Regions from separate parts of the Halanaerobium sp. ST460_2HS_T2 genome, predicted to be linked through region 3. Evidence: riboswitches for the same ligand, from Rfam matches in the RefSeq annotation. Region 3 holds a riboswitch; each other region holds the start of a gene.

Region 1 (3,180 bases), on a different contig from region 3:
AAAATGCCAGCAGCTGTCCGATTGGAAGCAGAACAGTTTCGTTAAAGCGATAAGCTGTCAGAAACTCGTCTTTTAATCCCAAATTATTTAACTCTACCTCAAGCAAAATTAAATTTTCATCTTTAAGAACTAAATTTCCCTCTGTTTTTTCCTGAGCATTAAGAGGACTAACAAAAATAAAGATTAAAAACACTAAAAATAAACCCTCTACAATTTTTTTCATTTGTGATAACACCTCACTTTAAAAGCAAGATCAAAGTTTTAATTCATTTCTGGCCAGAATTTCTCCTCCCTCTGCGGATATTTTTTTATAAATAACCTCCAGAACTCCTTTGTCAAGATTTAAACTGTCGGTATTTTTAAGGCTTATTTTATACTTTCTTTTCTCAATATCAGTATAAATAGCTGTTCCTCTAATTGCACCGACTAATTTCTTTTCTCCACTATCATCAAAATAGCTAACTTCAATATCTCCATATTCAGACTGATTACCGGTTCTTATAATAGTCAGAGCAAGTTCTGGTATTTTTGTCTCCAGGTTGTTACTTAGCTCTAGATCTGTAATTTCTAATTCAGCCCCGGTTTCACCATGACGAATAATAATTGGAATAGAAACCCCATAAACCGTTTTTAAGGCTATATTGATTCCTGTTTCAGCGTTATCTCCATTTCCCTGCTCACCCTGATCCGGAATCTCCTGAAACAGCATGTGAGCTCTATATTCTCCAGAATTCAGGTCGAATGGAATCATTAATTGGATTCTAACAACCTGAGCCTGTCTCGGAGGAAGAACAACCTGTCGGGGAGAATAACGGATCAAATCTCTGGCAAAATGGGATTCAATTCTTTCTTCTCTATTATCGGCAATAGCAAGTTCTTCTATATCACCTGTTTGTTTCATCTCCAGGTTAATCAAAGAAATTCTATAAGTGGCTGTTTCCTGGTCAGGGTTGATTAATTTAATCGTTGCTGATCTTTGTCCGTTTTCTAAAATAAGACGGGTAGGATTGACAGTTACATTTGCCTCCACTTCTAGAGTCAAACTTAATAAGATAATCAAAAATATTAATGATAAAACATAATAATTTATTGCTTTTATTCTTACTTTTGTAATATCCAAAGTATAACCCCCCTTAGCTCTTCCACTAAAACAAATATACCTTTAGCTTTAGCTGGCAGAAAATTCTATTCTGCAGCTGGGAAGAAAAAATTTAAAGTTAAAATTGGGACCAGAAATCAAATCTGGCCCCTTTATCCTTAATTTTATTATTCATAAGCAACTGTTAAGATAAACTGACCAGTATAGTTGCCAACAGAAATACCATCTGTCACTGTCAGAACAGCTCCAATAGTAAGTTCATCAAAACCATCGCCGTCGAGGCTAAAGGCACTATCCACTATATTTGTTCCTTCTACCAGGAATTGATCTACAGTTAAAGAATCTCCAGATACACTGTCAGCCAGAGCAATGGATACATCACCTGAGCTGGTAGACTGACTGGGAGTTACTTCAAAATCTTCAATACTTACTACATAGGCACGATCAGGAGTTCCACCAACCTGAACAACTGCTGGTGTTCCAGTATCATTCCAGAAAATATTTGCACCTGAATCAGCATCAACTGTTAGACTTCCATCAGTTCCTAAAATTATTCTTGCATTTCCTCCAGTAGGAGAAGTACCAAAACTAAAGTCCATATCCTGAACACCCATATCACCTGGATCAATTGTAATTGTATCTAATATTTCGGCATATACATTAACATCCTCACTTGCATCTAGTTGAGCCTGTACCGATGAACCAAAAAATAAAATCGCTACCACCACAATAAGAATTATTTTACCAGCATTTTTCATAATATATACCTCCTTCTTAAAGTGTACAAATAAGTCAACAAACAATTGTTATCTAACGCAAAATATAATTTTTGCGTTTTTAAAGCAGTTAACTGCTTTAAAGACTGAGGAAATCCAATATTTTTTCTCTATAAAATGCAAAAACCGGCCCCTAAGGGCCGGTTACACCATTGGCTCGCATCTGTTATAAGGTGTCCATATCGAAAAACAGATGGTCATAGCTTCCTTTATTGTTTTGTTACTTTTAAATTTTCCACTACAAATTTAGAAATTAAAACTTTTTATAACAAAATTGTTTAAATAAACAAAATTAACAATCTTCTTTCTTCTGGTTACATTATATTCCTGTTGAGAACGGTTGTCAATAGCTTTTTTCATTTTTTGTTAAAATTTATATAAATTTTTATAATTAACTTATAAAATATTTACAGTTTGAAATTCTGGAACCTCTTCTAAAAGATTATTTGCCAGATCAGATATTTTTTGACGACCACTATTACTAATAGTTACTTTAATAATAACTCCAGTTTTTTCGATTGCTTCAATTTCTATTACTAAATAATCCGGATAATTAGAAACTTCGGCAAAACTTTTTATATTGACCGATTTTTCCGAATCATCAGCAATAATTTGTATCTCGAAATCCTCTAATCGGTCAAAGCTTCCAAAAATAACCGGTTCACTAAAATGTAAAATTACACACTGATCACTTTCGGTAATTTTTTTAATATTAATTTCTGGATCTACAACCCCATAAACACTGCCTCCTACAACTGCATATAAATTCTGAAAAACAGGAGGAGTTATATCTTCTGCTGGAATACTATCTCCATCATCACCAGAAGCTGTAATTTCTAATTCAAGATCTTTAAATGTATTTTCACCATTAACAACAATTTTACCCTGCAGTTGATTATATCTTATTGCTTTAACATTATAATCATAGCTACCGTCTTCCCTTTTAAAAGAAACTTTACCATCCAAATTTGTAATTTCTTTCTCTCCAGCCAGAGTTATTTCAGCACCGCTAACTGGATAAGTACTCATTTTATCAACTACAGTAAAATTAACATCATATTTTTCTGTTGCCAGAGTATCTGTTGCATCATTAGAACACCCAGTCAGGAAAAACAGTCCAATAATTACCCCCAAAACCAGAGCCCAGGATTTTGAACTTTTTAGAAACTTCATATTCTGCTCTCCCCCTTTAGTTAAATATGATTTCACATTAATTATTAGAGTTTACTATTATGCAATATTTTATTTTTATATTATAATTTTACCAGCACAATCTCCAAACTAACTCGAATTTTATTTTTAGCA
Region 2 (3,180 bases), on a different contig from region 3:
TGTTAAAGGTAAATCCTGAACTCCACTTGCAACTAGATTCTGAACAGCATTAACTCTTTCTGCACTCATATTATATCCAGGAGCCAGTTTAACCATAACTGAAGCCGTAGCCGACTTCTCCTCATCTAAAAATAGACTTTCCTCTGGTGGTGTGATCTGAACACGAGCAAATTCTATCCCTGAAATTGACTGAATAGAACGGCTCAATTCTCCACCCAGTGCGCGATAGTAATTAACTCTTCTTTCAAATTCTGTTGTACCAAATTCACTATTATCAAAAATTTCAAAACCGACAACTCCCTGATCCGGGAGACCTGCCGAAGCCATATCAAGTCTTAATCTATAGATCTCGCTTTCTGGAACTAAAACTGTATTACCATTACCTCCAAGCTGATAATCTACATTATTTTCATCCAGTCTTTCTACAATAGCTGCAGTATCATCTGTAGACAGGTTGGTAAAAAGAGGTTGATAGTTTGTAGAAGTTCCTCTAAATATAAGATAGCCAAAAGCTCCAGCCATTAATATTGTGAGAACAATAATTAAGATTTGAATGTTTCTATTCAATTTTTGCCACGTGTTTTGAATCTCTTCTTTATATTTTGCGAAAAATTCGGCCATCACTATACCTCTTCCATAAATACTCTTTGTTTTACCATCTTATACTATACCTGCAGACGCATAATTTCATTATATGCATCAATCACTTTGGTCTGAACTGCAGTTGTCAGATTAACTGCTACCTTAGCTTTCTCGGCAGCAATCATCACATCATGTATATTGTCTGTTTCTCCAGCGGCAAAACTGGCTGTCATAGCCTGCGAATCTTTTTGCAGCTGATTAACTTCGTTCATTTTTTCTCTAAACAAATCCGAAAAAGCTTCGGTTTTTTTGTTTTTATTCTCATTTTCAAGAGAAAAGTTTTCAAATCCACTCTGAAATTTAACTGGATTAATCTCCATTTTCTTCCCTCCTTAATTAAGTACTAATATTTAAAGCACTATTTGCCATACTCTTATAATTAGAAATTGCCTGTATGTTTGCCTCATATGCTCTGGTTGCGTCTATCATATTAACCATTTCGGTCATGATGCTAATATTAGGGAGCTCTACATAACCGTCCTCATTCGCATCTGGATGCTCAGGACGATATTCAAGGCGAAATGGAGATTGATCTTCTGCTATTTCTGCAACTTCTACTCCAGCCGATTTAAGATTATCAGAATTAATTCCAGATCCCATCTGATTTTCTATTTTCTGTCTAAAAATCGGAACTTTCCGTCTGTAGGTATTGCCATCTTCATCCCTGGTTGTTTCCGCATTAGAAATATTTGATGATATGGTATCCATTCTTAATCTCTGAGCAGTTAAACCGGAAGCACTAATATCTATTCCTTTAAACATTATTATTTACCTCCCTGCTGAATAACCTGATTTAAGGTGGAAAAATGTCCGGCAGCTCTATTTGACATTACATTATAATAAATACTATTTTTTGCCAGTTCTGCCATCTCAACCTCAACATCCACACTGTTTTCGTCATTTCTACTATTCCTATTATTCTGACTGCTGCGAACAGAAGTATATTGTTTACTAAAAGCTATATGGTTACTTTGAGTAGTTTTCAGACTAATAGAATTAGAAGAATTCATTTCCTTTTTCAAGGCAGTTTTAAAATCAATATCCTGTCTTTTGTAGCCGGGGGTGCTCACATTTGCCAAATTATTAGCAATTAATTCACCTCTCCGAGCAGAACCATTAAGCGCTCTGGCTATAATTTCTAAATTATCCATATATTCAAACCCCTTTCAAGCAAAAAAATCTACAGTCACAGCTATAGATTTTTGAATGTGCAGTCTGGCAATCATAATACAAAATATCTTAGACCCATAACTTTGCGTCATTAGCTTTCGCTAATTTTGCTAATATTTTAAATACATATATTAGTTTTTAAAAAAACAATTTATATTTAAGTATATTAATAATAAATATAATCAAAGAATTATTAAATATTATAATTTAAATTAAAGCAGCTTTTTAAGTGATTCCATTACTCTATCTTTTTTAAATGGTTTGACAATAAAGTCTTTTGCTCCCATTTCAATCGCCTGAATAACAATTTTTTGCTGACCCATAGCACTGCAAACAACAATCTGAGCACTGGGATCTATATCCTGAATTGCTTTAATAGCTTCCAGTCCATCCATAACTGGCATTGTAATATCCATAGTAACTATATCAGGATTTAATTCCTGGTATAATTCAACTGCTTCTTTTCCGTTCTCGGCTTCACCGGCTATTTCAAATTCATCTTTTAATATATTTTTTAAATTTAATCTCATAAATGCTGCATCATCAACAATTAACACCCTAGGCATTTAAAAATTACCTCCTCTAGATTATATCTACTGTTATATTATATAATAACAGAAATGATTCTTGTTTACAATAGTAAAAAAATAATTTATCTAAAAATAATAATAATGTCTTTTTTCCATCTATTACTATATAATAAATTTATATGGTAATCAAGTCTCTGCTGAATGATTTAACTTCAACTCGACCATCATCAGGATAAAAATACATTGAGCGCCCATAATCTTTGCCAACATCACTACCTATAACTTTTATTCCCTCATTTTTTAAAACTTCTTTAACTGCTTCAATATTTCTTTCACCAATCTTCATTACTGAGTCTCCACTTTCCGACTTAAACATTCCTGCCCCACCTACAATCTTAGCTGAAAGCCGCCTTTTTTTGGCACCTGCAGCCTCCATTTCCTCAATCAAAAAAGGAATCCCTGTATCTGCATATTTTACAGTTTTTTTGCCCCCTGGATTTTCAGGCAGCATAATATGGACAAGTCCCCCTACCTTAGAAAATTTATCATAAAGCGCAATTCCAATACAGGAGCCAAGTCCCAGAGTTGCTAAAACTGTATTTTCATCACCTATGGCATGATCTGCCATTTTAACAACCATTTTTTCTGCTACCAGATCCGAACTAGGCAAAACTACCACCTGCCAGTCGCTGAAAAAGAAAATCCAGGGAATCTTTTTCCGGAATGAAAAAATAAAAGAGTTCCAATTTCTCTTTACCAGCAACAAATTCTGTTTCCAGAAGCAAAATAAAATCTTCAGTCTGACTGTAATCAATAACAGAAGAACTTAAAACAGCTC
Region 3 (3,180 bases):
TCTGACATCAATGTAACATTTTCTATCTGTTCTATCAGCTCATTAATTTTACCACTGGTTTCTTCTACCTGTGCTGACTATTCTTCAGCTCCAGATGCAACCTGTTGAATCGATTGCCCAACCTGACCTGCTGCAGTTGCCACTTCCTCACCGGAAGCAGATAATTCTTCACTGGAGGCAGAAAGATTTTCAGCAATAGCTGTAACCTTAGTTATTATTTCATTTAAATTCTCTTTCATTTTATTTAGTGAGGAAGCCAGAACTCCAACTTCATCTTTTCTAGCTATTTTGATATCTGCAACTGACAAATTTCCTTCAGCAATTTTATCTGACATCTCAGCCGCTTTAAGAATTGGGTTGGCAATATAACGGGCAATAAAATAGCTAATAATAATACCGATAATTAAAGCAATTACAGCAATCCAGATACTCATATTTCGGGATGTAACTAATTCTGCTAAAACATCGTCCTCATCTGCAGTCATAGCTACGACCCAACCCTCGAGACCAACTGGGGCATAGGCTAATTCTTTTTCCACTCCATTATATGTATATTCTCCAGTTCCAGAACCCCCTTCTATCATTTTATCAGTTAAATTTTGAAGCTCAGTTTGGCCAGTTAAAATATCTGTATTACCAATATACTGTTGATCCGGATGGGCAATTGTACGTTTTTGCTGATCAATAATCCAGCCATAACCAAAGCCATCAATCTCCATATTTTTAATTAAAGACTGTAAGTACTGGCTTTTTACTGTACCTCCAATTACTCCTGCCAGCTTATTGTTATTAATAATGGGAGCTGCGACAACTAAGACCTCATCTCCCGAAATTCTACTTTTTCTCGGTATAGAAATAGCTGGCTGTTCTGTTTTTATTACTTCCCGAAAATATTCTCGGTCAGAAATATTAATAGTACCCCCATTTAAAATGTTACCTTCTCCTGTTTTATCAACTATCAAAATTGATTCTATATTTGGATTGCTAATTTGTGATAAAAATTCTGTCTGTTCTAACCAGTTCATAGATTTTACTTTTTCTGTATTCGCAAAATCCTCTATCTGAACTTTTAAACCAGAAAGCCACTCAAAAATAATTTGAGCATTCTGCTCCGCACTATTTAAAGAGCTGTCAGCAGTGGAATCCTGAATAAGAGTGCTAATGAAATTATTAAATGCAATAGAAGTCCCCACCATCAAAACTAAAATCATAACAGCAATAATAATTGTCATCTTTCCCTTTAGGCTTGTAAACATTTTTGTCTCTCCCTTTTTATGTTTTTATTAAATAAAATTATACGGCTAATAAATTGTACTCTCCACTTTTAATTTATATAAAACCTATAACTAACCAGTAATCTTTATTAATAAAAGTAATAATTTTCCTTTTAAAATAAAAAAATAAATACCAAAGACTTATTGCCCAGTATTTATTTGATACTCTGATATTTAAAAATCAAAAGCAACCTGGCAGTCATAGATGTCAATTTCCTTAGACCCATAGCTTTGCGCCATTATTTTTCAATAATATTGCCCAATATTTAGTTAAAATTCAAGCCTATGTTAATTATATAACATAGATATATAAAATTAAATAGTTATTTTATGTCATAAAGTAACTATTTTCGACAAAAATATTTTCAACATCTATCAGCAAATTTCTGCTCATACATCCTCTGATCCGCTTTATTGTAACATCGCTTAATATTTTTAATGCTGTGATTCTGATTGGTGCAATCTGTAGTCTCATAACCAAGAGCAATAGTCAGCGGTACCGGTAAATCTTCAATTTTATTTCCCTCTTCTATTCTTGCTAAAATTCTTTCTGCTACATCATCTGCCTTCGAATAATCAGTCTCTGGCAAAATGACTGCAAATTCATCTCCACCAATTCTGGCAACAACATCCTCGGTTCGCACAGTTCTTTTAATAGCTTCAGCAGCTCTCTTAATATACCTGTCTCCCATACTGTGCCCATAAGTATCATTAATATCTTTTAATTTATTCATATCGCCAATGATTATACTGATTGGATACTGCCTGGAATTATGCAGTCTTTTTAATTCCTCATTAAAATATCTTCGATTATAAAGCCCTGTCAGTTCGTCATGATTGGATAGATATTCGATTTCTTCTGCTGCTCTTTTTTCCTGATCTATATCAATATGGATTCCTACAATTCGGACAGCATTTCCTTTTTCATCTCTGTCTGTTACTTTCCCGATATCTCTGATCCACTTCCAGTTGCCATTTTTAGTTTTTAATCTGTGTTCATTAAAATATTCTTCGCTTTGACCATTTAGATGAACTCTTATGTCTTTTAAAGCCTGGTCCCTGTCATCAGGGTGGACTAATTTCAACCAGGTATCAAGATCATTACCCAGATTAGAATATTCATATCCCAGCATCTGAGCCCAGCTTTTATTGAAATGAATATATTCTTCTTCTACATTCCAGTCCCAGACACCGATATTGGCTCCCTCAACAGCCAGCTCTAATCTTTCTTTAACTTCCTTTAACTCAAATTCTCTCTTTTTATTTTCTGTTATATTATCCAGGGCGACATAAATTAACTCACCATGCTTCTTATTTTCAACCGCAAAAACGTGGACATTACAATATTTAATCTTATTATTAACAGTATAAGAAATTTCTCTTTCCCACTCCTGGTTATGCTTAAATTTTTCTTGTGCTTGCTTTAAAACATTCGCATCTATGTTTGGTACAGCAACTTTATTTATATTTTTATTAAGAATATCAGGCTTAGATACTTCAAATATTTCTTCAAATTTTTTATTGGCATTAAGTACTTTTAGATTCTGATCTAATAAAACAATTCCTTCAAGTGAATTAGTAAATAGATTTTCAAAAATTAATTTTTGGTTTTCTAACTCTCTTTTTTGTGCTATTCGATGAGAAATATCTATAATCTCAAAAAGCATTTTTTCATTTTCTAATTTTGAATAACGAAAATTAAAATATTTATGATCACCAGCAGCAGTTATTATCTTATATGTTCTGTCGCTGGTATTATCTGCTGAATCATATTGAAAATAATCTTTTACTTTCTTTCTATATTCTGGATCGGGACAAGCTTTTTTATACCAATCATCCATTGTTTTGATCTCAGTTCTTTTATAACCGGTCATCTCTCTAATAGCTTTATTAATAAAAATAATTT
Region 4 (3,180 bases), on a different contig from region 3:
AAATTTTACGAAAAAGGTGAAGTTATCTTTTTTGAAAATGACAGTGTAAAAAAATTATATTTACTTGTAAATGGTAAGGTTAAACTTTCTATGCTTTCTGCAGAAGGGAAGGAAAAAGTACTGACAATTCTGCAGGAAGGAGATATTTTTGGTGAACTTTCACTTTTTGACGAAGACCCTCATCCCTTAACAGCCGAAGTGATGGATGATGCCCGTCTGTTAATTATTCCCTGGAATGAAATGGAGAAGATGATTATTGACAGGCCTTCACTTGCAATTAAGATTATTGAGGCTCTTTCCAAAAAAACTAGACTTTTAACCAGTCAGGTAAGAGAACTGGTTTTTCAGGACGCTGCAGGTAGACTGGCCAGCCTGCTTTCGAGACTGGCAGAAGATTTTGGTCGAGAAATTGAAGATGGAACGGTGATTGATTTAGTTTTAACCCATCAGGAAATAGCAAATTTGATTGGCTCTTCCCGGGTTACAGTTACTAAATTGATCAATAAGTTTATTGATGATGGTGTAATAACAATTAAAAAACGAAAAATTATTATTAAAGATTTTGAATCACTGGGAGAACGTCTGCAGACAGTTTTTTAAATAAAGCTGGATTGAATCCCGGTGTTCCAATACATAGGAGACACGCTGGTATACTTTTCCAGCGTGTTTTAAGTTAAATAAAAGAATAACAAATTTAAGAATTCAGGAGGTAGAAGATGAGTATTTTTATACCAGATAGTGAAACAAAATTATATGGCTTACTTGGTAAAACACTAAGTCACTCGATTTCCCCATCTCTGCATAATAATGGTTTTAGAGATTTAGGGATTAATGCAATCTATTTGATGCTGGAAACTAAAGATCAGGATCTAGGAGAATATATTAGTTCTCTTAAAAACTTAGGATTTGCCGGCTGGAATGTGACGATTCCTCATAAAGAAAGCATTATTCCTTATTTAAATGGCTTTTCTTCTCTGGCCAGAGCTGCAGGAGCGGTAAATACTGTTTTAAATAGAAGGGGAAGATTGACCGGTTATAACACAGATGTAATTGGTTTTCAGCGTCAGGTTGAGGAAACTGGATTTAAGGTTAAGGATAAAAGAGCAGTTGTAATTGGAGCGGGAGGAGCAGCCCGTGCAGTTATTGCAGCTATGGTTCAGCTGGATCTTAAAGATATTACAATTATCAATCGAACAGTAGAAAATGCAGCAGAACTGGCAAAACTTTTTAAAGAAGAAAATTCTAAGCAAAACTTCGATTTCTGCAGTCTGGAAGAGCAGGAATATGCAGATGTTCTAAAAGCAGCTGATCTGGTAGTTGATACAACTCCAGTTGGGATGTATAGTAATAATATTAAAAATATAGTAATCAATCCTGATTATCTGCATGAAAAGCAGCTGGTGATAGATCTGGTTTATAATCCTTTAAAAACCGAAATTTTAAAGGAAGCAGAAAAGCGAGGAGCACAGATAGGGAATGGCCTGCCAACTTTAATTTATCAGGCAGAAGCGTCTTTTAAACTCTGGACACAGGAGATGCCAAAAAAGAAGAAATGGTATCAAATAGCCGAAAAAGCAGTCAGGGAGATTGAAGCAAAAAAATAAATAAAATATTATAATAAAAGCAAAACTGACGAAAGTCTGTGACGCAAAAACATAAGTCTAAGGATTATTTTCTATGATTGTTATGTTTGCCTCAGGTGGAAAATTGCCGGTGTTTAAAACATCATGGCAATTTTTTGCTTTATAGATAATTTTAAAATAATTATTAAACTTTCATTAAAATTATGCAGGAATTTCATAATCGATGCCGAAATTAATTATATCATCGCAATAATTTAACAAAATCTTTCAAATTTCAACAAAATAATATATATTTTATTAAAAAGGAGTATTTTTATGAGTCCAAGAAGAAAAAAAATTGGAGATCTACTTTTAGAATATAATTATATAACTCCCAGACAATTAGAAGATGCTCTCTCTGCTCAGGATGAAATGGACATGCGTCTGGGACAGGTTTTAACAGAGTTAGGTTACATTTCAGAAGAAGATTTAACAGATGCTCTAGAAATTCAGCTTAACATTCCTAGAGTTCATTTAAATAATTATTTAATAAATGCACATTTATCTCAGTATATATCAGAAAATATTGCCCGAAGACATCATGCTGTACCATATGATGTTGAAGATGATACCTTAAAAGTTGCGATTCAGGATCCAACTGATCTAGTAGCTATAGAAAACATTGAGGTTAATTCAGGGATGAAAGTTGATATTGCAATAGCTACTCATTCGGAAATTATGAAGGCAGTTAATCAAATATATTCTCTGGTTGATACAGATACTTCAGAGATTTTTGACAGGTTAGATCAGTATAATCAAATTAATGAAGAGCCGGAAATAGACCAGCTGCGGCAGATGGTGGAAGATGCTCCGATTGTCAGGCTGACCAATTTAATTATTACTCAGGCTATACAAAAACAGGCAAGTGATATTCACATTGAACCTTTAAAAAACACTTTAAGAGTTCGCTACCGGGTAGATGGTATTTTGCATGAGGAGCTGACAGTTCCCAAACACTCGCAGGCGGCTTTAATTTCTCGTTTAAAAATTATTGCTGATCTTGATATTACCAAAAGAAGAATTCCACAGGATGGCCGGGTGCAGATGACCTTTAAGAGTATGCAGATTGACATGCGGGTTTCTACACTGCCTACAATTTATGGAGAAAAGGTGGTTATCCGACTTTTAAATAGAGATGACAGCCTCTTAGATATTAATAAACTTGGTTTTCGCTCTGATAATCGCGAGAGATTTAATAGACTGATCAAAAAACCATATGGAATTTTGTTGGCGACCGGACCTACTGGTAGTGGTAAATCAACAACTTTATTTGCAGCCTTAAGCGAAATTAATTCACCAACTAAAAATATTGTTACAATTGAGGATCCGGTTGAATATCAGCTGGATGGAGTAAATCAGGTGCAGGCCAATACAAGTACCGGTTTGACCTTTGCCAAGACCTTAAGATCGATACTGCGTCAGGATCCGGATATTGTAATGGTCGGTGAGATTCGGGATGAAGAAACTGCAGAAATTGCAATCAGAGCTGCCTTAACAGGACATTTGGTTTTAAGTACTCTGCACACTAATGATGCCAGTAGTGCAATCACCAGACTTT

Evidence for each region. Region 3 has a riboswitch for cyclic di-GMP ahead of DFR80_RS07565 (cache and HAMP domain-containing protein). Riboswitches for the same ligand answer to the same signal wherever they lie in the genome.
Region 1: it holds a riboswitch for cyclic di-GMP, as region 3 does, so the genes downstream of both, DFR80_RS03950 (DUF4402 domain-containing protein) here and DFR80_RS07565 (cache and HAMP domain-containing protein) in region 3, are expected to answer to the same signal.
Region 2: it holds a riboswitch for cyclic di-GMP, as region 3 does, so the genes downstream of both, flgB (flagellar basal body rod protein FlgB) here and DFR80_RS07565 (cache and HAMP domain-containing protein) in region 3, are expected to answer to the same signal.
Region 4: it holds a riboswitch for cyclic di-GMP, as region 3 does, so the genes downstream of both, DFR80_RS03135 (GspE/PulE family protein) here and DFR80_RS07565 (cache and HAMP domain-containing protein) in region 3, are expected to answer to the same signal.

Annotation. Positions count from the first base shown of each region.
Region 1 covers NZ_QPJF01000006.1:5,282-8,461, reverse strand. Annotated here, with positions in the region: gene DFR80_RS03960 (hypothetical protein) at 1-223, opposite strand, end outside; gene DFR80_RS03955 (molecular chaperone) at 254-1,120, opposite strand; gene DFR80_RS03950 (DUF4402 domain-containing protein) at 1,267-1,857, opposite strand; cyclic di-GMP riboswitch class II at 2,005-2,092, opposite strand; gene DFR80_RS03945 (hypothetical protein) at 2,272-3,048, opposite strand.
Region 2 covers NZ_QPJF01000023.1:37,063-40,242, reverse strand. Annotated here, with positions in the region: gene fliF (flagellar basal-body MS-ring/collar protein FliF) at 1-621, opposite strand, end outside; gene fliE (flagellar hook-basal body complex protein FliE) at 666-962, opposite strand; gene flgC (flagellar basal body rod protein FlgC) at 979-1,404, opposite strand; gene flgB (flagellar basal body rod protein FlgB) at 1,407-1,793, opposite strand; cyclic di-GMP riboswitch class I at 1,849-1,934, opposite strand; gene DFR80_RS11590 (response regulator) at 2,025-2,378, opposite strand; gene DFR80_RS11585 (chemotaxis protein CheD) at 2,518-3,021, opposite strand; gene DFR80_RS11580 (chemotaxis protein CheC) at 3,005-3,180, opposite strand, start outside.
Region 3 covers NZ_QPJF01000013.1:19,253-22,432, forward strand. Annotated here, with positions in the region: gene DFR80_RS07560 (methyl-accepting chemotaxis protein) at 1-8, opposite strand, end outside; gene DFR80_RS07565 (cache and HAMP domain-containing protein) at 78-1,256, opposite strand; cyclic di-GMP riboswitch class I at 1,458-1,544, opposite strand; gene DFR80_RS07570 (sensor domain-containing diguanylate cyclase) at 1,640-3,180, opposite strand, start outside.
Region 4 covers NZ_QPJF01000004.1:97,331-100,510, reverse strand. Annotated here, with positions in the region: gene DFR80_RS03145 (Crp/Fnr family transcriptional regulator) at 1-600, shown strand, start outside; gene DFR80_RS03140 (shikimate dehydrogenase) at 717-1,604, shown strand; cyclic di-GMP riboswitch class I at 1,613-1,698, shown strand; gene DFR80_RS03135 (GspE/PulE family protein) at 1,899-3,180, shown strand, end outside.